DNA from 2 places in the Pseudomonas sp. HR96 genome. Region 1 is predicted to be linked to the other one. Evidence: riboswitches for the same ligand, from Rfam matches in the RefSeq annotation. Region 1 holds a riboswitch; the other holds the start of a gene.
The links. A riboswitch is a leader RNA that binds a small molecule or an ion and turns the genes downstream of it on or off. The one in region 1 is predicted to bind manganese.

Region 1 (10,089 bases):
TCCGCCCCAATCGCCAGTAACGATGTGGAAAAAAACCACCGAACCTCGCCGTAGCTGCACACTGCTGACTTTTTATGCCAAAGGGCAGTGTATCTGCCGACCAACTCCGATGACCACAAAGCCAGTTTTTCGATCACCTCTTCCAGATCCACATTCCGGTATGCGGTCAGAGCCGCCATCATTCTGAAAGCGTCCTCCATCTGCAGGACAGGCGAGGCTGTAATGACCTGCGATAGATAGAGACAGGTCTGGCCGCTCATCTGAAGTTGGCCTGCTTGAGCCGTCCGTATGCCACATATCAGGTCGAAAAACGTGGTCTTGCCCGCACCGTTGGACCCGAGCAAGCCGGTGACTTGAGCTGAGGGGACAGTCAATGTCGCGTCAGAGAGAATCTGTCTGCCAGGGTAGGCAAACCATAGGCTTTGCGCTGCTACACTGTCCATCAGTATCGACTCCAAACTGGATTTATCCGGAAGTATTTCACGTTGCAATAAATCGCCAAGGTAAAGCCAATCAGCAGGCAGAAGGCTTCGATCATGATGACCCCTTCACGCATGATACGACTCGCGATGACAAATGGATTGAGGGTGTTGATGGTCTCAACAATCCAATGAGGCTGATAGGCACCGATCGCCGAGAGTAATAACATTGAAAACAGTATCATTGAAAATAATGTGTTGGCGTTTCGGAAACTGAGTGGGCAAGTGGCCAGAAGCAGCGCCGGAATACAGAAAAGCAGAAAGCACAGGTAGAAGCGAAGGATGAGTGTTGGGAGTTCTGCTGGATTGGCATCTTGAAAAGCAAAACGGGTGGCCAGGTAAAAAATAATGCAATACGCAAGTGAGACAATTGAGTGGCAGATGAGGTGCGCCGTTATGTATAAGTATATTGCTCGGGTTGTGTAAATGAATGATCGGACGAATCCAGCCTCACGACGGCCCACGAAGTACAGCGCTACTCCGAATAGCGCGATACTGGCTGAAGTGTATGCATAAAACCATGAGGCAGCATCCATATAAGTCTGGGTAAAATAGGAGGCGTCATATCGAGCATACGCTAGAAAATAGAATAATGCGCAGGGGGAGATGAGCGTCCAGAAGAATGAGATAGGCTCCTTTAGTTGTTCCTTAAGGAAGATCATTGCAAGTGTTAACACCTGCCGAGTAAAAAGTGCCTTTCTGTGAGTGGCCCGCTTTGTGATCGACTTCATATGTGTCATGGGAACGGCACCATTTTGGATTTGCGGCGTAAAAGCATTGAGGTTCGATATCCAGTCCATATCGTGCCAGCTCGTTTTCAATGTGGTCAGGTGAAATGTTTTGGCCCGCACATCCCCTGAGTTCGGACAGGAAGGCTGCCATTGGCCCGGACGTGATATTTGAAATGCCTTTCGTTGAATTTACGAAAACTTGAGAGTCGAAGTTCATGATTTCATAATTGTGCATTTTGATTTGCATGGCCTATCTCCAAACCTGCCTTTTATAGGATAGGTCTATGGGGGATTAGTCGTCCGTTGAGCTTATGGCATTACCGCCACAACCGCTCCCACATCCGCCGCAACCGCCGGAGCCACCTTTATAACTGCCACCGCCGCCTGACCCACCACTTGCGCCGCCACCACCGGACCCGCCTGACCCACCGCTAAAGCCGATGCTCGCATCACTGTCCTGCAAGCTTGAGAACGCAATCATCATTTCGCCAAATTCGCTTTCCATTGAATTATTCCTTGTGTGATTGGATACCTTCGTTTCGAAGGTGTTTCTTTTTACATATGTAGTGTTTCAAAAGGGAAATAGTATTTTTTGATTGCGGCGGGATGATTGGTAGTTTGTAGGAAGGTTCTGTAATATCAGTCTTTATTTCAAGTAGGAAACTTCCTACCGGTGTTATTATTTTAGTTGTCGAGATGTTCGATTGGCAGTTATCACCTCGTTTGGATGCGAGTTTGGAGGATTCATCGGTGAATTGGAGCGCTTGCGCGTGAGTCGCTATTTATCGAATAACATCGACTTTTTATAGGCACGTGGGGCGTTCCGAGCTGGCGTAGGAGCCGGCGCAGCTGGCGAGGGCAGCACCTCGGTGTCCGGGTGGATCATCTGCTGGTATCGCGGTCCATGGGCAATCAAGCCTGGGGTTCGGTATTGGTTCGCTCGCCAGCTGCGCCGGCTCCTACGCCACCGGTGGGGTGTTCGGGGTCGGTGTAGGAGCCGGCGCAGCTGGCGACGGGATCACCTCGGTTAGCGGCTGGATCATCTGCTGGTATTGCGGCTCATGGCCAATCAAACCTGGGGTTCGGTGTTGCTTCGCTCGCCAGCTGCGCCGGCTCCTACGCCACCGGTGGGGTGTTCGGGGTCGGTGTAGGAGCCGGCGCAGCTGGCGAGGGCATCACCTCGGTTAGCGGGTGGATCATCTGCTGGTATCGCGGCTCATGGCCAATCAAACCTGGGGTTCGGTGTAGCTTCGCTCGCCAGCTTCGCCGGCTCCTACGCCACCGGTGGGGCGTTCGGGGTCGTTGTAGGAGCCGGCGCAGCTGGCGACGGGATCACCTCGGTTAGCGGGTGGATCGTCTGCTGGTATCGCGGCCCATGGCCAATCAAACCTGGGGTTGGGTGTTGCTTCGCTCGCCAGCTGCGCCGGCTCCTACGCCAGCTGTGGGGTGTTCGGGGTCGGTGTAGGAGCCGGCGCAGCTGGCGAGGGCATCACCTCGGTTAGCGGGTGGATCGTCTGCTGGTATTGCGGCTCATGGCCAATCAAGCCTGGGGTTGGGTGTTGGTTCGCTCGCCAGCTTCGCCGGCTCCTACGCCAACTGTGGGGCATTCCGGGGTCGGTGTAGGAGCCGGCGCAGCTGGCGAGGGCATCACCTCGGTGTGCCGATTAGCTCGCAATCCCAAGGATCAGCCGACCGACTTGCCTTTGGCCGCCTTCTGCTCTTCCTTGCTGTCGGACTCGAACAGGCGGGCCAGTTCGGCTCGCGCTTCCTGGGCGGTCTGCAGCACCTTGGCCTCGTCGTCGTAGACCAGATGCTGGGCCGCCAGCACCTGTTCGTCGTGGGTCTTGAAACGGCGCACGCGCGCCTCGGCCTGGGCATTGGAGAGGCCCAGGCCCACCAGGGTGCGCCGGCTCATTTCCAGGCTCGAATAATAGGTCTCGCGCACCGCCTGCGCGCCGACGTCCACCAGCCGATGGACGTGCTGGCGGTTGCGCGCCCGGGCGATGATCTTCAAATGCGGGTAGAGACGGCTGACCAGCTCGGCGGTCTTGATGTTGGTGTCCGGGTCGTCGGTGGCGATGACGAAATACTCCGCCTCGCCGACCTTGGCCGCGCTGAGGATTTCGGGGCGCAGCGGGTCGCCGTAGAACACCGGCAGGTCACCGAAGCTGCGAGTCAGTTCGATGGACTCCACCGAGGTGTCCAGGGCGACGAAAGGAATGCCCTGGGCGCGCAGGATCCGCGCGACGATCTGGCCCATGCGGCCCATGCCGGCGATTACCACCCGCGGCCCGTCGCTCTCGATGGCGCGCAGGTGCTCGGGCACTTGCTGCACGGGCTTGGGCCGTGAACGTACCCAGCGCGCGCAGGCCAGCAACAGCAGCGGCGTGACGGCCATGGACAGGGTGATGGTCAGCAGCAGGGTGTCGTACAGGCGCGCGTCGAACAGGCCCTGGTCGCGACCGATCTTGAACACCACGAAGGCGAACTCGCCGCCGGCTGCCAGCACCACGCCCAGGCGTATTGCGCTCAACCGGTCGAGGCCCCCGGCCAGTCTGCCGATGATCATCAGCAAGGGCAGCTTGATCGCCACCAGCAGCAGCATCAGGCCGAGCACCGCAGCCGGTGATTCGAACAGCAGCGAAAGGTTGGCGCCCATGCCCACGCTGATGAAGAACAAGCCCAGCAGCAGGCCCTTGAATGGCTCGATCTGCGATTCCAGTTCGTGCCGGTATTCCGAGTCGGCCAGCAGCAGGCCGGCGAGGAAGGCGCCCAGGGCCATGGACACGCCCGCCAGGTCCATCAGCCAGGCCGTGCCGATCACCACCAGCAGGGCGGTGGCCGTGGAAACCTCCGGCAGGCCGCTGCGCGCGACGATGCGAAACACTGGGCGCAGCAGGTAGCGGCCGCCGACCACCACCACGGCAATGCTGCCCAGAACCTTGAGGCCATGGTCGAGCGCATCCCCCGAGCCGGCGGCGGTGCCCCCGGCCAGCAGTGGCACCAGGGCAATCAGCGGGATGGCGGCGATGTCCTGGAACAACAGGATGGCGAACGCCAGGCGCCCGTGCGGGGCGTTCAACTGCTTGCGCTCGGCCAGGCTCTGCAGGCCGAAGGCGGTGGACGACAGCGCCAGGCCCAGGCCCAGCACCACTGCGCTGGGCAGCGGCTGGCCGAAGCCGAGCAGGGCGATCGCACCGATCACCAGGCCGGTCAGCAGCACCTGCGCCAGGCCCACGCCAAACACTGACTTGCGCATCACCCAGAGGCGCTTGGGCGACAGTTCCAGGCCGATGATGAACAGCAGCAACACCACCCCCAGCTCGGAAATATGCGCGACGCTTTGCGGATTGCCGATCAGGCCGAGCACCTGGGGGCCGATCAGCACGCCGGCAAAAAGGTAGCCGAGCACCGAGCCCAGTTGCAGGCGTTTGGCCAGGGGCACGGTCAATACCGCAGCAAACAGAAACACCACGGCGGCTTGCAGCAGATTTCCTTGTTCAGGCATGGAACAGTCCTTGAGGGGAGAACAGGGCAAAAACGCCATTGTACGGTTTTATCCGTGATCACTGCTGGCCGCTAGCCTCCATGTGCTAATAATCGAACACTATTTGACCAGGGTCATCCGCCCGCCGCAGACGCTAGGCGCGGCGGGCTTGTGCTCAGGTTATCCACAGCCCCCTCCACAGTAAAAGTGAACAAGTTGCTGAAAGCATGGGGTTTTCCGGGACGACCGAAAATATCCTCGGCGCTGCGGCGAATGATTCCATTTGGCCATGGTCGATTCATCAATCCGCTTTCGGCGGGCTTCCAATAACAGGTGAAACCATGCGGGCATCAGCAATCGTGTTGTGTGTGTTTGCAGTTCTTTCCAGCAGCGCCGTGGCAGTCGCCGGCGAAGACTCAGGCGCTGCTGGCAATCCCGCCGCCGCTGCAAAAGCAGTCGACAAAGCCCAGGTGCTCGAACAGAAGGTGGCTGCCAAGGAGGAGGTCAAGCCGGCGCCCAAGTCCGAGGCGATCACGCCGGCCGAGGTGCAGGCGGTGGACCCGGCGGGCAAGGAGTCGGTCAGCGACGCCATCACCTGCCTGTCGCGCACCATCTACTGGGAGGCCAAGGGCGGCGGCCCGGCGGACATGGAGGCGGTGGCCGACGTGGTGATCAATCGCCTGGGCCACGACGGTTTCGCCGACACCGTGTGCGGGGTGGTCAAGCAGGGCTCGGAGAAAAAGAACTGCCAGTTTTCCTGGTGGTGTGATGGCCGCGCGGACCAGGTCCAGGAAGAGGATCGCTACACCGTCGCCAAGGAAGTCGCGCGTAAAGCCCTCAACCAGCAGCTCAAGGATCGGACCGGCGGCGCGCTGTTCTTTCATGACCGGCATGTCGCGCTGGACGGCTGGGGCAAGGACTACCTGAAGACCGCTGAAACCGACAAGTTCATCTTCTACAAGCCCAGGACAAAATAACGACCATTGGCGCCTTTGGTCGAATTGACACACTCAGAAACGCCTCATACGATGACTGACAAATCCACCGCCCTGCTGTCGGTGGGTTGGACCCGGCAGATCCCGGGAATCGCTGGATAATAAAAACAACAAAGGAAGCCGCAGCATGACAGTCGACATCGGACCTGCGCCTAACGGCCAGGCAGCGCCTCGCGCCGCCACTGCAAGCATCGCCACACCCGTTGCAACGCCTCGCACCCTCACCAGCCGCTACCGTTGGACCATCTGTGCCTTGCTGTTCGTCGCCATCGGTATCAACTACATCGACCGGCAGATGATCGGGATCCTCAAGCCCACCTTGACCGCCGAGCTCAAGTGGACGGAAACCGACTACGCCAGCGTGGTGTTCTGGTTCCAGTGTGCCTATGCCATCGGCTTCCTCACCTTTGGCCGCATCATCGACAAGGTCGGCGTGCGCATCGGCTACGCGCTGGCCTTCACCCTGTGGACCATCGCCAGCATTTGCCATGGTTTGGTCAACGGTGTCACGCAGTTCGCGATGGCGCGCTTTGCCTTGGGCTTCGGTGAGTCGGGCAGCTTTCCGGCCAGCCTCAAGGCTGTGTCCGAGTGGTTCCCGCAGAAGGAGCGGGCGCAGGCCACCGGCATCTTCAACGCCGGCACCGCGTTCGGTCCCATCGTCACGCCCCTGCTGGTGCCGGCCATCACCCTGGCCTGGGGCTGGCGCGCGGCGTTCATTTCCATCGGCATCGTCACCGCCCTGTGGCTGGTGGCCTGGCTGCTGGTGTACCGCAGCCCGCAGGACCACCCCAAGGTCAGCGCCGCCGAGCTGGACTACATCCGCTCCGATACCGATCCCTCGTTGCCCGTGGACGCCACGCCGGCCAAGTTCTCCTGGTTCAAGCTGCTGACCTTCCGTGAAACCTGGGCCTATGCCGCCGGCAAGTTTCTCACCGACCCGATCTGGTGGCTGTACCTGTTCTGGCTGCCGGACTTCCTCGGCAAGACCTACGGCCTGGACCTGAAGTCGTTCGGTCCACCGTTGATCGCCGTGTACGTGCTGGCTGACGTCGGCTCGGTGCTGGGTGGCTGGGGGTCGTCCAAACAGATGAAGCGCGGCCGCAGCGCCAACCTGTCGCGCAAGACCACCATGCTGCTGTGCGCCCTGGCGGTGACCCCGATCGTCACCGCGCAGTTCGTCTCCAGCCTATGGCTGGTGGTGGGCATCATCGGCCTGGCGGCCGCTGCGCACCAGGCCTGGTCGGCCAACCTGATGACCTTGCCCTCGGACCTCTTCCCGAAACAGGCGGTGGCCTCGGTCATCGGCATCGGCGGTACCGCAGGGGCCATCGGCGGCATGCTGATGACCACCTACAACGGCTACATCCTCCAGGTGTTCAAGTCCTACCAGCCGATCTTCATCGTCGCCGGCAGCGCCTACCTGGTGGCGATCCTGGTCATCCACCTGCTGACCCCGCGCCTCAAGCCGGTCGCGGCCGAGCGTCTGCTCGACGTGTGATGGCGAACGCGCCAGCCCGGTTGCGCAATGCGCCGGGCGGGCGTTGATTCACGCCGACAAATGCTCGTAAAGAATCGTCGCACCCACCAGCATCAGCACCACGCCGCCGAGGATTTCGGCGCGCTTGCCCACCACCGTTCCCAGCACCCGTCCGAGCATTACCCCCAGGGTGACCATGGTCATGGTCGCCAGGCCGATGGCGGCCGCCGCGATCAGAATGTTGACGTCGACGAAGGCCAGGCCGACGCCCACGGCCAGGGCATCGATGCTGGTGGCAAAGGCGGTGACCGCCAGCATCAGGAAGGAGTGACGGGAGGGCTTTTCCTCCTCGGCTTCATCGGCCTTGAGGCCGTTGTAGATCATGTGCAGGCCCAGCACCAGCAACAGGGTGAAGGCGATCCAGTGGTCCCAGTTGGCCACCCAGCGCGTCGCGGCCTGGCCGATCAGCCAGCCGATGAGGGGGGTAATGGCTTCGATCACGCCGAAGATCAGCCCGGTGCGCAGCGCTTCGCTCAGACGCGGTTTGTGCAGGCTCGAGCCTTTGCCGATGGCGGCGGCGAAGGCATCGGTGGACATGGCCAGGGCCAGGAGTACGAGGGAGATCGGGTTCACGCGCAGCTTCCAGTCGGGCAATGAGACAACGACACGGCCACGCGCCCGACTAGAGGCGTGGAAGTGTCGTCGGTCTCACCCACTCATGGAGTGCTCGCACCACGGCTGCTGCCGAGAATGTTGATGCGAACTCGGCCCCTGAGGCGGGCCGCGGGTTACTCCCCAACGAAGGAGGGGATCTTAGCGGTGAAAAGGTGAAAAGTCCGTAAAAAGATTTCCCTTTCATGCTCGCGGTGTGGCCCTGAGCCTTGCGCGACCTGAGCCGGCAAAGCTTACAACCTGAACTGGCGCAGCAACCCACTCAACTCGCCACTCAACTGCTTCAGCCCCAGGCTCGCCGCGCTGGACTGCTCGGCGGCCTGGGCGGTGTGGTGGGAGAGGCCGGCAGCGACGGTGACGTTCTGGTTGATGTCCTCGACCACATGGGATTGTTGCAAGGTCGCGCTGGCGATCGAAGCGTTGAGCCCGCTGAGATTGATCAGCGCCTGACTGATCGAGGTCAGGCTCTGCCCGGCCTGGTTGGCCTGTTCGATGGTCAGGCGCGAGGCACGGCTGCTTTCGCCGATGACCTTGACCGCTGAATCGGAGTGCGTCTGCAGGCGCTGGACCATGGCGTGGATTTCGGCGGTGGACTTCTGCGTGCGCTGGGCCAGCAGGCGCACCTCGTCGGCCACCACGGCGAAGCCGCGACCCTGCTCGCCGGCGCGCGCGGCCTCGATGGCGGCGTTGAGCGCCAGCAGGTTGGTCTGTTCGGCAATCGAGCTGATCACCTCCAGCACCGTGCCGATCTGCGTGCTTTCGCCGGCCAGGGTGCGGATCACCTGCACCGCATCGTCGATGGTCGCCGACAGCGAGTCGATCTGCTTCAGAGAACTGTCGATGTTGCGCTGGCCCTGTTCGGCCTGGGCCTGGGCGTCGCGCATCTCGCTGGCGGCATGCTCGGCGTTGCGTGCCACGTCCTGCACCCCGTGGGTCACCTGGTTGACCGCCGTGGCCACCAGCTCCATTTGCTGTGCCTGCTGTTCGCTGCGCTGCTGGGCCTGTTCGGCATTGCTGCCCAGTTCGCCCGAGGACTGGTTGAGCGCCGTGGCGCAGGCCTGCAGCTCGCTGACCACGCGGTGCAGCTTGGCCGTGAAGGTATTGAAGTGCCCTGCCAGCAGGGTGATCTCATCGTTGCCCTGCACCTCCAGGGTACGGGTCAGGTCGCTTTCACCACTGGCGATGTTGGCCATGGCCGCTACGGTGGCGCGCAATGGGCGCACAATGCTGCGCGAAATCAGCAGCACCAGCACCGCCATGACCAGCACGATGCCCAGGCCGACCAGCGAGGCATGCCAGATCTGCTGCATGAAGTCGGCCTGCATGTCGTCGACGTACACGCCCGAGCCGAGCACCCAGCCCCAGGGCGCGAACAACTGCACGTAGGACGTCTTCTCTACCGGTTCGCTGGCACCGGGCTTGGGCCAGCGGTAGTCCACCGTGCCGCCGCCCTTGGCCTGGGCCAGTCTGGCCATTTCACTGAACAGGGCGAAGCCGTCCGGGTCGCGGACGCCGGACAGGTCCTGGCCTTCGAGCTTGGCGTTGGTAGGGTGCATGATCATGACCGGGCGCAGGTCGTTGATCCAGAAGTAGTCGGTCTGGTCATAGCGCAGGCCGCGGATCACCGTCAGCGCCTGCTTCTGCGCGGCCTCGCGGGTCAAGGTGCCGGCACTTTCCAGGCCGTGGTAATACTCCAGCACGCCACTGGCGGCCTGGACCACGTGCATGGTCCGCTCCACACGGCCACGGAACAGATCGTCATGGATCTGCTTGAGCATGACCAGGCCGAGGCTGAATAGCATGGCCATGGCCACTATCAGAATCAGCCACAGCCGTTGCCCGATCGACATGCTTCGCAAACTGCCCATGTTGCCACCTGAATGTTCTTGGAATAGTCCAAGGATATCGGCAACACGGGGATGGACTTAAGCCCTATTGTCCGCGGCTTTCCTTGTGAATCAGGTACATCACGTAACCGAATGATCCCAGTGTTGCGGCGATGATGACCAGCATGATGACGCCATCCATTTCACACCTCCAATTGAGCGGCAGGGTTGTCGCTGTGATGGGGTGAAGGATGCGCGCCGGGACCGATTCATAACAGATTCAGATGAAACTTAAAAAACCATATCAGATGCCGGCGAGCAGCTCGCCCAGCACGCGGTCGATGCTCGCCGTCTCGACAGCGAAGCGGCCCGGTGCGCCTGCGCAATGACCGTACGGCGAGTTCAGCGGCAGGCACTGGGCA
Region 2 (10,089 bases), 2.5 Mb from region 1:
ACCACCACGGCAAAGTCCGGCCCGGGGCTGGCCACGGCCAGCAGGTGGATCAGCGCAACGGTCAGAAATTCGGTCCAGTACATGGCGGCCTCGGCAGGGTCGATCGACAAGCCGGCTACCTTACCCCCGCTTGCGCACAACTGAAAGATACAGTTGCCTGCACTTGTACCCGGACAGCGCAGGGCCTAGGGTTAGGGCAATTTTGCTCAGGAGATTTGCCGATGACCTTGCCTCGCGCCGTGTTTCTCGACTACCGCTCGCTGGACCTCGGCGACCTCGACCCGGCGCCCCTGCAGGCGGTGTTCAGCGACCTGCAACTGCATGAGGCGACCGCCGCCGAGCAGATCGTGGCGCGCCTGCAAGGCTTCGAGGTGGCCATCGTCAACAAGGTACCGCTGAGCGCCGAGACCCTCGCTCAGTGCCCGCAGCTCAAGCTGATTCTGGTGGCGGCCACCGGCACCAACAACATCGACCTGGGCGCCGCCCAGGCGCGCGGCATCCCCGTACGCAACTGCAAGGGCTACGGGACGCCGTCGGTGGCCCAGCACACCCTCATGCTCCTGCTGGCCCTGGCCACCCGTTTTGCCGACTATCAACAGGCGGTCAAGGCCGGGCGCTGGCAGCAGGCCAGCCAGTTCTGCCTGCTGGATTTCCCCATCGTCGAGCTGCAGGGCAAGACCCTCGGGCTGCTCGGCCATGGCGAACTCGGCAGCGCGGTGGGCAGGCTGGCCGAAGCCTTCGGCATGCGAGTGCTGATCGGCCAGCTGCCCGGCCGCCCCGAGCGCGCGGACCGGTTGCCACTGGCCGAACTGCTGCCGCAGATCGATGCCTTGACCCTGCACTGCCCGCTGACCGAGCAGACCCGTCACCTGATCGGCGCCGAGCAGTTGCGCCTGCTCAAGCCTGGCGCATTCGTGGTCAATACCGGGCGCGGTGGCTTGATCGACGAACAGGCGCTGGCCGATGCGTTGCGTGCGGGGCATCTGGGCGGTGCGGCCACCGATGTGTTGACGACGGAGCCGCCAACCCAGGGCAATCCGCTGTTGGCCGATGACATTCCACGGCTGATCGTCACCCCGCACAACGCCTGGGGCAGCCGCGAAGCGCGGCAGCGGATCATGGGTCAATTGGCAGCCAATGCCGGCTGAAGCCGGCCTCCTGGCCCCCGAGATGTTTGGTAACCCCGCCAGCCCTGATAGACTCCGCCCTTTTGCCAGGAGCCCCCATGGACCCGCGCAGTGAAGTGCTGCTTCGCCAAGCCCACCTGTTCCAAGGCCCGCTGCTGCTGGCCGGCTTGCCTGCCGACGACCTGCTCGGCCAGTTGCCTGAAGCTCACGGCTGGTGCTGGCACGCGGGCGACCAGAGCGCTCTGCAGGCCCGCTTCGAAGGTCGTAGCGCCTTCGGTGTCGAGGCGCCGGAGTCTTCATTCGAAGCCGCCGTGCTGTTTCTGCCCAAATCCCGAGACCTGGCCAACTACCTGCTCAACGCCCTCGCCTGCCGCCTGGGCGGCAAACAGCTGTTTCTGGTGGGCGAAAAACGCGGTGGCATCGAAGGGGCCTCCAAGCAGCTGCATGCCTTTGGCACGCCACGCAAACTCGACAGCGCTCGTCACTGTCAGCTCTGGCAGGTGCAGGTCGATACACCGCCTGCGGCGGTGAGCCTGCAAAGCCTTGCCCAGCACTACGAACTGCCGGTGGGCGACGCGCCGCTCAAGGTGGTGACCTTGCCCGGGGTGTTCAGCCACGGCCGCCTGGATCGCGGCACCGCGCTGTTGCTCGAGCATCTGGCCGGCCTGACCCAGGGCCACGTGCTCGACTTCGGCTGCGGCGCCGGGGTGCTCGGCGCAGCGATCAAGCGCCGCTATCCGCAAAATACCGTAACAATGTTGGACGTGGATGCCTTCGCCGCCGCCAGCAGCCGCCTGACCCTGGCGGCCAACGGCCTGGAAGCCGAGGTGATCGTCGGTGATGGCATAGATGCCGCACCACGCTTTCTCGACGCCATTCTGAGCAACCCGCCGTTCCATACCGGAGTGCACACCGATTATCAGGCGTCGGAAAACATGCTGCAAAAAGCGGCCAAACATCTGAAAAAAGGCGGCGAACTCCGGCTGGTCGCCAATAGCTTCCTGCGCTATCAGCCGTTGATCGAGAAGCATCTGGGCATATGCGCCGTACTGGCAGAAGGCCAAGGGTTCAAGGTCTATCGCGCCAAACGTGGGTAGATTCCGCGCTTGCACAAACGCTTTCGCCTAGGCAGAATCCGCTCCGTCCTAGGGGAGTAGTCTCCCACGAGCGCCATGCTCGTCCGGCACGCGTCAACATACTTGGTCCACAGACCATGGCGCGTGCGACCCAGCGATTCGCGCCAGACGAGTCCGGGGTTTGACAAGACCTATGACACGCACACCTTACCCGGGGCGGGGAGGCTGTACGTGTCATAGCCGTGTCGACCCGCCCCCATAGGAACTCACCTGATGCTGGAATCCCTTCTCGTCCCTACCGGGATCGTGGCCCTCGCCGAAATCGGCGACAAGACCCAATTGCTCGCCCTGATCCTGGCGGCACGCTTTCGCAAGCCTTGGCCGATCATCGCCGGCATCGTCGCCGCGACCCTGGCCAACCATGCCGCCGCCGGGGCCGTGGGGGCCTGGATCAGCAGCTACCTGACCGACTCGATCCTGCACTGGATTCTCGCCGCCAGCTTCACCGCCACCGCGCTGTGGACTCTGGTGCCGGACAAGATGGACGACGACGAAGCCACCACCAAGCGCGCGTTCGGTCCATTCCTGACCACCCTGATCGCCTTCTTCATCGCCGAGATCGGCGACAAGACCCAGGTCGCCACCATCATGCTCGCCGCGCAGTATCCGGACCTGCTGCTGGTGATCATCGGCACCACCCTGGGCATGCTGATCGCCAACGTGCCCGTGGTGCTGGCCGGCAACTTCGCCGCCGACCGCCTGCCACTGACCTTGATTCGCCGGGTCGCCGCTGCGGCGTTCTTCGTGCTGGCGATCATTGCGGTGTATCAGGCCATTAAGGTCAGTAGCGGGGCGTGAGTCACAAGGTCTTCTGATACAGCGGCATCACCTTGGGGATCGCCGCCTGCAACGCGGCGATACGGTTGGCCGAGGCCGGGTGCGTGCTCATGAACTCGGGGGGCGCCGACCCATTGGCGGCGGCGCCCATCTTGTTCCACAGGGTGATGGCGGCGTTGGGGTTATAGCCGGCTCGGGCCGCCAGTTCGAGGCCGAGCAGGTCGGCTTCGTTCTCGTTGGCACGACTGTTGGGCAGGGTCAGGCTGTACTGCACCACGGTGTCGGCCAGTGCCAGGCTGTCCTGGCCCAGACCCAGCAGACTGCCCGCGCCATCGCGGGCCATCTGCACGCCGTAGGCCTTGGACATCGCCTCGCGGCCATGCTCACGCAGGGCATGGGCGATCTCATGGCCCATCACGGCGGCGATCTCGTCGTCGGACAATTGCAGCTTATCGATCAACCCCGAATAGACGATGATCTTGCCGCCAGGCCCGCAGTTGGCATTGAGCTCATCGCTCTTGATCACATTGACCTCCCACTGCCACTGCGCCGAGTCGGCGCGCAGCGTCGGCGCCTGGGCAATCAGGCGCTTGGCAATGGCCTGCACCCGGGTGTCGTCGCTGCTGCCCTTGGCCAGTTCGCCCTTGGTGCTCGCTTCGCTGACGGTCTGCTGATAGGACTGGGCGTACATCTGGTTGACCTGGTCGGTGGTCAGCAGGCTGAACATGTATTGCTTGCGGTCGACGCCCACGGCGCCAGGATCGGTGGTGTTGACCGCCTGGCAACCGGCCAGCAGCATCGCGGCGCAGGCGATGGAGAGTGATGTGCGCATACTCGGACTCCTGATGAAAACCGGGTCATCCTAGTCTTTGTATTGCCTTCGATACAATTGCATGGCCAAAAGCCTTATCACGCCGGGGTCAGGCACTCCGGCGCGTTGAGCTTGGGATCATTGATCAGATTGGCCAGCGGCCGCTCGCGCAACGCCGCCGGCGGCGCAGCAAGCAAGGTATGCAGCACCGGCATCGGCGTGTCGGGGTCGAGCCAGGCTTGCTGGCCGGCCGCGTCGAGGATCAGTGGCCGGCGCTGCCCGGCGGCCGGCTGGGTAATCACCGCAGTGCTCAGCCAGACCTGTTCCTGCACCGGGTAGGCCTCCCAGATCGCTGCAAAGAACAGCGAGGAGCCCTCCCCCGGCGTCAACCAGTAAGGACGCTTGCGCACGCTGCCGCGCCATTCGTAAAAACCGTTGGCGGGCAACAGGCAGCGGCGCAGGCGCAACGCCTCGCGGAACATCGGCTGTTCGACCACGGTCTCGGCGCGAGCATGGGCCGGGGTGCGCGACAAGTCGGTCAGCCAGGCCGGCGTCAGGCCCCAGCGTGCGCGGGCCAATTGCGGCTGGCCGGCGTCCAGACGCTGGATCAGCACCGAATCGCCCGGCGAGATGTTCCACTGCGCCTGCTGGTCGGCAGGAAAGCCCGGCAGCGCGGCAAAGGCCGGCGACCAGCGAAATAAAGCGTAACGTCCACACATCAGCAAAAACACTCTTGGGCCCACCGACAGCAGCCACTCAGCACAGCAAAATACCGGGAACGCTGTCCGGTTGATCATCGCCGGACAACGGCAAGGCCGCATTGTACTCGGCGATCAGTTGGCGCGCGTGCTCGGCCTGGTCGTTATCGACATTCAACGACAGCAGCCCCATGGCCGGCAGGTCGCCCATGCCGCCAACCAGATCGCCGCCACTGAGGTAGGCCTGCACGCCTTCACTGGCAAGCATGTCGACCAGCATCTGCGCTTCCATCAGGCTTCCAGGCTCATAGACTCGGCGCATCATTCGTTCTCGCTGTACACGTCCAGCATCCATTCCTGGCCATCGGTCTGCAGGTTGAAGACAATGGGCCGGCAGCACACCGGGCAGTCCTCGATGTACTGCTGGTCGCCGCCGGACAGGTCCAGCACCGCCTCGGCCGGCTCGCCGCAATAGGGGCAGTCGTACGCTTGGGTTTCCAGCATCACGGTCTCTCCACTTCAGTTATGCGTATAATCGCCGGTCTACTTTGCAACGTTGGGTTTTCATGAACACCAGCGCAGTCTCGATCACCAGCCGTTTACAACAAGAGAGCATGATGGGCGAATTCGATGCCATCCGACCGTATGACGACGCCGAGGTACCTGCCGTACTGGCACGGCTGCTCAGCGACCAGGCGTTTCTCGACATCCTCACCCACTTTCGTTTTCCGCGCACCGCCGGCGCGTTCAGCTGGGCGCTCAAACCACTTATAGCCCATCGACTGCGCAAAGAGTTCGCCAGCGTCACCAACGTCGCGACCCTGCAGGACAAGGTCGAGTATTACGTCGACAAAACCATCGACCGCGCCACCGACGGTGTGACCTACACCGGCGTCGAACAATTCAAGTCGGGCAGCGCCTATCTGTTTCTGGCCAACCATCGCGACATCGTCATGGACCCGGCCTTCGTCAACTATGCGGTGTACCACGCCGGCCTGCCCACGCCGCGCATCGCCATCGGCGACAACCTGCTGCAAAAGCCCTTCGTCAGCGACCTGATGCGCCTGAACAAGAGCTTCATCGTGCATCGCTCGCTGAGCGGGCGCCGGGAAAAACTGGCGGCCTACCAACTGCTGTCGGCCTATATCAGCCACTCGATCCGCAAAGACTGCCAGTCGATCTGGATCGCTCAGGCCGAGGGGCGTGCCAAGGACGGTGACGACCGTACCGATTCGGCGATCCTGAAAATGTTTCACATGAGCCGCAAGGACGAGCCGTTCGGCGAGGTGATCCGCTCACTCAACCTGACCCCGGTGTCGATCAGCTACGAGTACGACCCCTGCGACCAGGCCAAGGCCCGCGAGCTCTACCTGCGCGCCACCACCGGCAGCTACACCAAGGCGCCGGGCGAGGACGACCAGAGCATCGCCAAGGGCATCACTGGCTACAAGGGCCGGGTGCACGTCAATTTCGCACCGCCGATCAGCGAGGTGTTCGAAGACACCAAGCAATTGGCGGCCGAGGTCGACCGCCTGATTCTCGGCGGCTACCGCCTGTTCCCGGTGCATTACCTGGCTTACGCGCAGTGGGCCGACGCCGACCCGAGCCTGCAGGTGCCGCGCGCCGAAGAGGTGTTCGGTGAGGAGGAGCTGGCCCAGGCCAGGGAAGAATGGCAAAGCCGCCTGGACGAATGCCCGGTGGAGCAGCAGCCCTACCTGGTGGTGCAGTACGCCACGCCGGTGCGCAACCAGTACCGGGTCAAGGCCGGCCTGCCTTTATAGGGCAACGTCATACGCCCGTCATGTAAAAGCGCCAGGCTGTCGCACCTCATTTGCACAGCCTCGGAGATCGTCATGCTGCACGCCCAGAACCAGGACCGCCTCTACCTGATCGCCCCCAGCGACGAACAGCAAGCGCTGATCGACGCGCTTGCCTTCAACGTGCAGGATCGCCAGTGGGTGGTGTATTGCGCATTGGGCGGGCACCAGCACCGCGACTGGCCGGAAGTGGACCTGGCGACCGGGATCAGCCTGCTGGAGTTGTACCAGGCGGCTTGAAGGTGCCCCCCTAGGACCGAGCTCGCTCGGTCCTAGGGGGAATCTTTGCGGCGACTTACTGCTGGCTGAGGGTCTGCCCGATGGTGGCATCCTTGAATACGCGGGTCAGCGCATCGCTCAACACATCACTGACCAGCCGGGTGTTGGTTTCCTGGTTCGGCGCCATGCCGAAACGCTGGTCCAGCGAGGCGGCATAACGGCCGCTGTAGTGGCGGCTGCCGCTGACCACGTCGGCGCGGAAGTTGGCGCTGATGGTAGCCTCGGTCACGTACATGCTGTCTTTAGGCGACTGGTATTTGAGGTCGGTCAGGGTCAGGGTCAACTGCGGGCCGCTGCCGCCCTGGGTCGGGGTGAAACCCAGCAGGCGCACGGCCGCTTCGGTCTGGGCCTGCAGCTTGGGCAGCAGGTCGGAGCCATTGACGGTCACCGCGCTGGTCTCCGGGTACAGGCCACCGCGAGTGCCGAGGCTTTGCGAGGCGCGGCCATCGACCACACGCACGGCCACCTGCTGGCCCTGGCCGACGGCGGCGAATTGCGAGGTCAGCCGAGGTTCCGGGCTGAGTTGTTGCGGGCTGTTGGCACAACCGGCCAAGGTCAAGGTGGCCACAGCGATCAAACCGAACAACAGGCGTTGCAACATGCTCGTCTCTCCAAGGGAATAGGCAACAGGGCCGCAGTATAGCGGTGCCCGCCCCCGGCAAACCAGCGCGGCTGGAAAGCGACGCGCCGGCCCGCAAAAGACTGGCCAGTCACCGCCCACTTTCGCCTCCAGCGTCCAAGAAATGTCATGTAACAGGATCATTTCTCGGCGATTCATCGTTATAATCTCCCCCCGATTATAAGGACGTCTCCTGATCGGGCCTCGCATCAATGCAAATGCTGCCATTTGCTCCCGCATTGCCCACAGAGAGCCGCCCATCCAGAGCAGGTCCGAAGCGCCGTGGCGGGTGACCCCCACCGATTTCGCCCTGCCCTGCCAGAGCTGCCATTTGCCGCGCATCCATCTGCACGCGTGACGGGGGTGGCCCTTTTCGAGGTTAACGACTCCAAAAGAGCGTGCAAGAGCGATGTCTGCGTACATCATTCCTACTTCACAAGAGTGTGGCGAGCAAATGAACAGTTCTGCATTCACAATAGCTTTATCGACGTCCCGAACAGCATCCACCGCCGGCACCCTGGTGCCCTCAACCACCCGGGCCTGACGCTTTTCGCTGGGCAAGACGATTGCGCTGACCGATGGTCGAATGGCAAACGCGACGCCTTGCTGTCAAATTGGTGCTGAAGATTTTGGAGACGCGTTACATGGCGCACAACGAAGCAGTCGATGTCGTACTTGTTGGGGCTGGCATCATGAGTGCCACCCTGGCCGTACTGCTCAAGGAACTGGACCCGACGCTCACGCTGGAAGTGGTCGAGGCCATGGACTCCGGCGCCGCCGAGAGTTCCAACCCATGGAACAACGCCGGTACCGGTCATGCCGGGCTGTGCGAACTGAACTACACGCCTCAGGCCGCCGACGGCTCGGTCGACATCAAGAAAGCCGTGCAGATCAACTCGCAGTTCGAGGTGTCCAAGCAGTTCTGGGCGCACCTGCAACGCAAGGGCAGCTTCGGTGCGGCCCGAGAATTCATCAACCCCATCCCGCACCTGAGCTACGTCGAGGGTGACAAGGGCGTGGCGTTCCTCAAGAAGCGCTGGGAGATGCTCAAGCAGCATCATGCCTTCGCCGACATGCTCTACACCGAAGACAAAGCCACCATGGTCGAGTGGATGCCGCTGATGATGCCGGGCCGCCCCGCCGACCAGCAGATCGCCGCCACCCGCGTGATGGGCGGCACCGACGTCAACTTCGGCGCCTTGACCAACAAGCTGCTGGCCCACCTGGGCAGCACTGCCAATGCCAAGGTCAAGTATTCCAGCAAGGTCACCGGCCTGAGCCGTCAGGGCAGCGGCTGGCGCGTGACCATCAAGGATGCCGTCAGCGGCAGCAGCCGTGAGCTGGATGCCAAATTCGTCTTCCTCGGCGCCGGTGGCGCAGCCCTGCCGCTGCTGCAACTGTCGGGCATCGACGAGAGCAAGGGCTTCGGCGGCTTCCCGGTCAGCGGCCAGTGGCTGCGTTGCGACAAGCCGGAAGTGGTCGAGCGCCACCAGGCCAAGGTCTACAGCCAGGCTGCGGTAGGTTCGCCGCCGATGTCGGTGCCGCACCTGGACACCCGCGTGGTCGACGGCAAGAAGTCCCTGCTGTTCGGGCCTTACGCCGGCTTCACCACCAAGTTCCTCAAGCACGGTTCGTTCCTCGACCTGCCGCTGTCGGTACGCGCCGGCAACATCGGCCCGATGCTCGCGGTGGCCCGCGACAACATGGACCTGACCAAGTACCTGATGAGCGAAGTCCGCCAGTCCATGGAGCAACGCCTGGACTCGCTGCGCCGCTTCTACCCCGAGGCCAAAGCCGAAGACTGGCGTCTGGAAGTGGCTGGCCAGCGCGTGCAGATCATCAAGAAGGACGCGAAGAAGGGCGGCATCCTGCAGTTCGGCACCGAGCTGGTGTCGGCGAAGGATGGCTCGCTGGCAGCGCTGCTTGGGGCCTCCCCGGGCGCCTCGGTGACCGTGTCGATCATGCTCGAGCTGCTCGAGCGCTGCTTCCCCGAGCAGACGCGTTCGGCCGCCTGGTCGAGCAAGCTTGAGGAAATCTTCCCGGCCCGTGAAAAGGCCCTGCAGACCGACGCCGAGCTGTATCGCCGAGTCCGCGCACAGAGCGACGAGGCCCTGGGCCTGGCCGCTACGCCGAACGACGGGGCGCAGCACTACGCTTGAGGGCTGTCATGGCCCCATGAAAAAACGCCCCGGCCGGGGCGTTTTTTCATGCGCAGGCTTTTACCTGGCGCGGGCTCAGCGAGCCTTTTCGATGATCTCGATGTATTCGGGCGCGTTGCGCTGGTCCTTGATCAAGGCGATAAAGTCCTGACCGTGCTCGTCCTTGCCATCCAGGTCGTAGCCAGCGGCCTTGAAGAAGCCGACGAAGCGTTCGAAGTCGTCGACGCGCAGGCCGCGATACGCCTTGATCAGCTTGTGCAAGGACGGCGAAGTGGCGTCCACCGGCTCGAAGTCGAGGAACAATTTGATCTGCTCGTCGCCGATCTCGTCACCAATCACCTGCTTCTTGTCTTTACGCATCGGTCTACCAACTCGCTTGAAGGCGTTCACGGGGCGGCAAGTGTAACTCTGCCGCGCCCGCAGGCTCAACGCGCGTGTTCGGCACCGGTGTGCAGGTCGGCCCAGATGTGGCCGTTGGGATAGGTCAGGAACTGGACGTAGACCGTGTCATTGCGCAGCAGGTCGACGATGGTGCGGTACTGCCCCAGCGGATAGTTGAGGCTCAGGGTCTTGCTGTCGTCGTCGTAGGCAGGCTTTTTCAGGCTTTTGCTTTCTGCATCGAAGGTAATCAGCACTTCACTGATGTTCGCGCCCTTGTTCAGTGCC

Region 2: linked by a shared signal. The riboswitch ahead of SFA35_RS04765 (TMEM165/GDT1 family protein) and the one ahead of mntP (manganese efflux pump MntP) in region 1 are both predicted to bind manganese.

The regions. Positions count from the first base shown of each region.
Region 1 is NZ_CP139141.1:3,464,275-3,474,363, reverse strand. Features, by position in the region: gene SFA35_RS15530 (ATP-binding cassette domain-containing protein) at 1-443, opposite strand, end outside; gene SFA35_RS15525 (ABC transporter permease) at 443-1,279, opposite strand; gene SFA35_RS15520 (monovalent cation:proton antiporter-2 (CPA2) family protein) at 2,895-4,718, opposite strand; gene SFA35_RS15515 (cell wall hydrolase) at 5,039-5,674, shown strand; gene SFA35_RS15510 (MFS transporter) at 5,820-7,190, shown strand; gene mntP (manganese efflux pump MntP) at 7,239-7,802, opposite strand; yybP-ykoY riboswitch at 7,808-7,978, opposite strand; partial or broken gene SFA35_RS26770 (methyl-accepting chemotaxis protein) at 8,075-8,662, opposite strand; partial or broken gene SFA35_RS26765 (cache domain-containing protein) at 8,981-9,568, opposite strand; gene SFA35_RS15495 (alpha/beta fold hydrolase) at 9,972-10,089, opposite strand, start outside.
Region 2 is NZ_CP139141.1:1,002,318-1,012,406, reverse strand. Features, by position in the region: gene SFA35_RS04780 (LysE family translocator) at 1-83, opposite strand, end outside; gene SFA35_RS04775 (2-hydroxyacid dehydrogenase) at 222-1,148, shown strand; gene SFA35_RS04770 (class I SAM-dependent methyltransferase) at 1,226-2,224, shown strand; yybP-ykoY riboswitch at 2,264-2,385, shown strand; gene SFA35_RS04765 (TMEM165/GDT1 family protein) at 2,477-3,061, shown strand; gene SFA35_RS04760 (M48 family metallopeptidase) at 3,063-3,872, opposite strand; gene SFA35_RS04755 (SOS response-associated peptidase) at 3,950-4,570, opposite strand; gene SFA35_RS04750 (putative signal transducing protein) at 4,608-4,871, opposite strand; gene SFA35_RS04745 (CPXCG motif-containing cysteine-rich protein) at 4,871-5,053, opposite strand; gene SFA35_RS04740 (1-acyl-sn-glycerol-3-phosphate acyltransferase) at 5,164-6,330, shown strand; gene SFA35_RS04735 (hypothetical protein) at 6,403-6,606, shown strand; gene SFA35_RS04730 (YajG family lipoprotein) at 6,662-7,246, opposite strand; gene mqo (malate dehydrogenase (quinone)) at 7,909-9,423, shown strand; gene SFA35_RS04720 (PA4642 family protein) at 9,499-9,783, opposite strand; gene SFA35_RS04715 (hypothetical protein) at 9,849-10,089, opposite strand, start outside.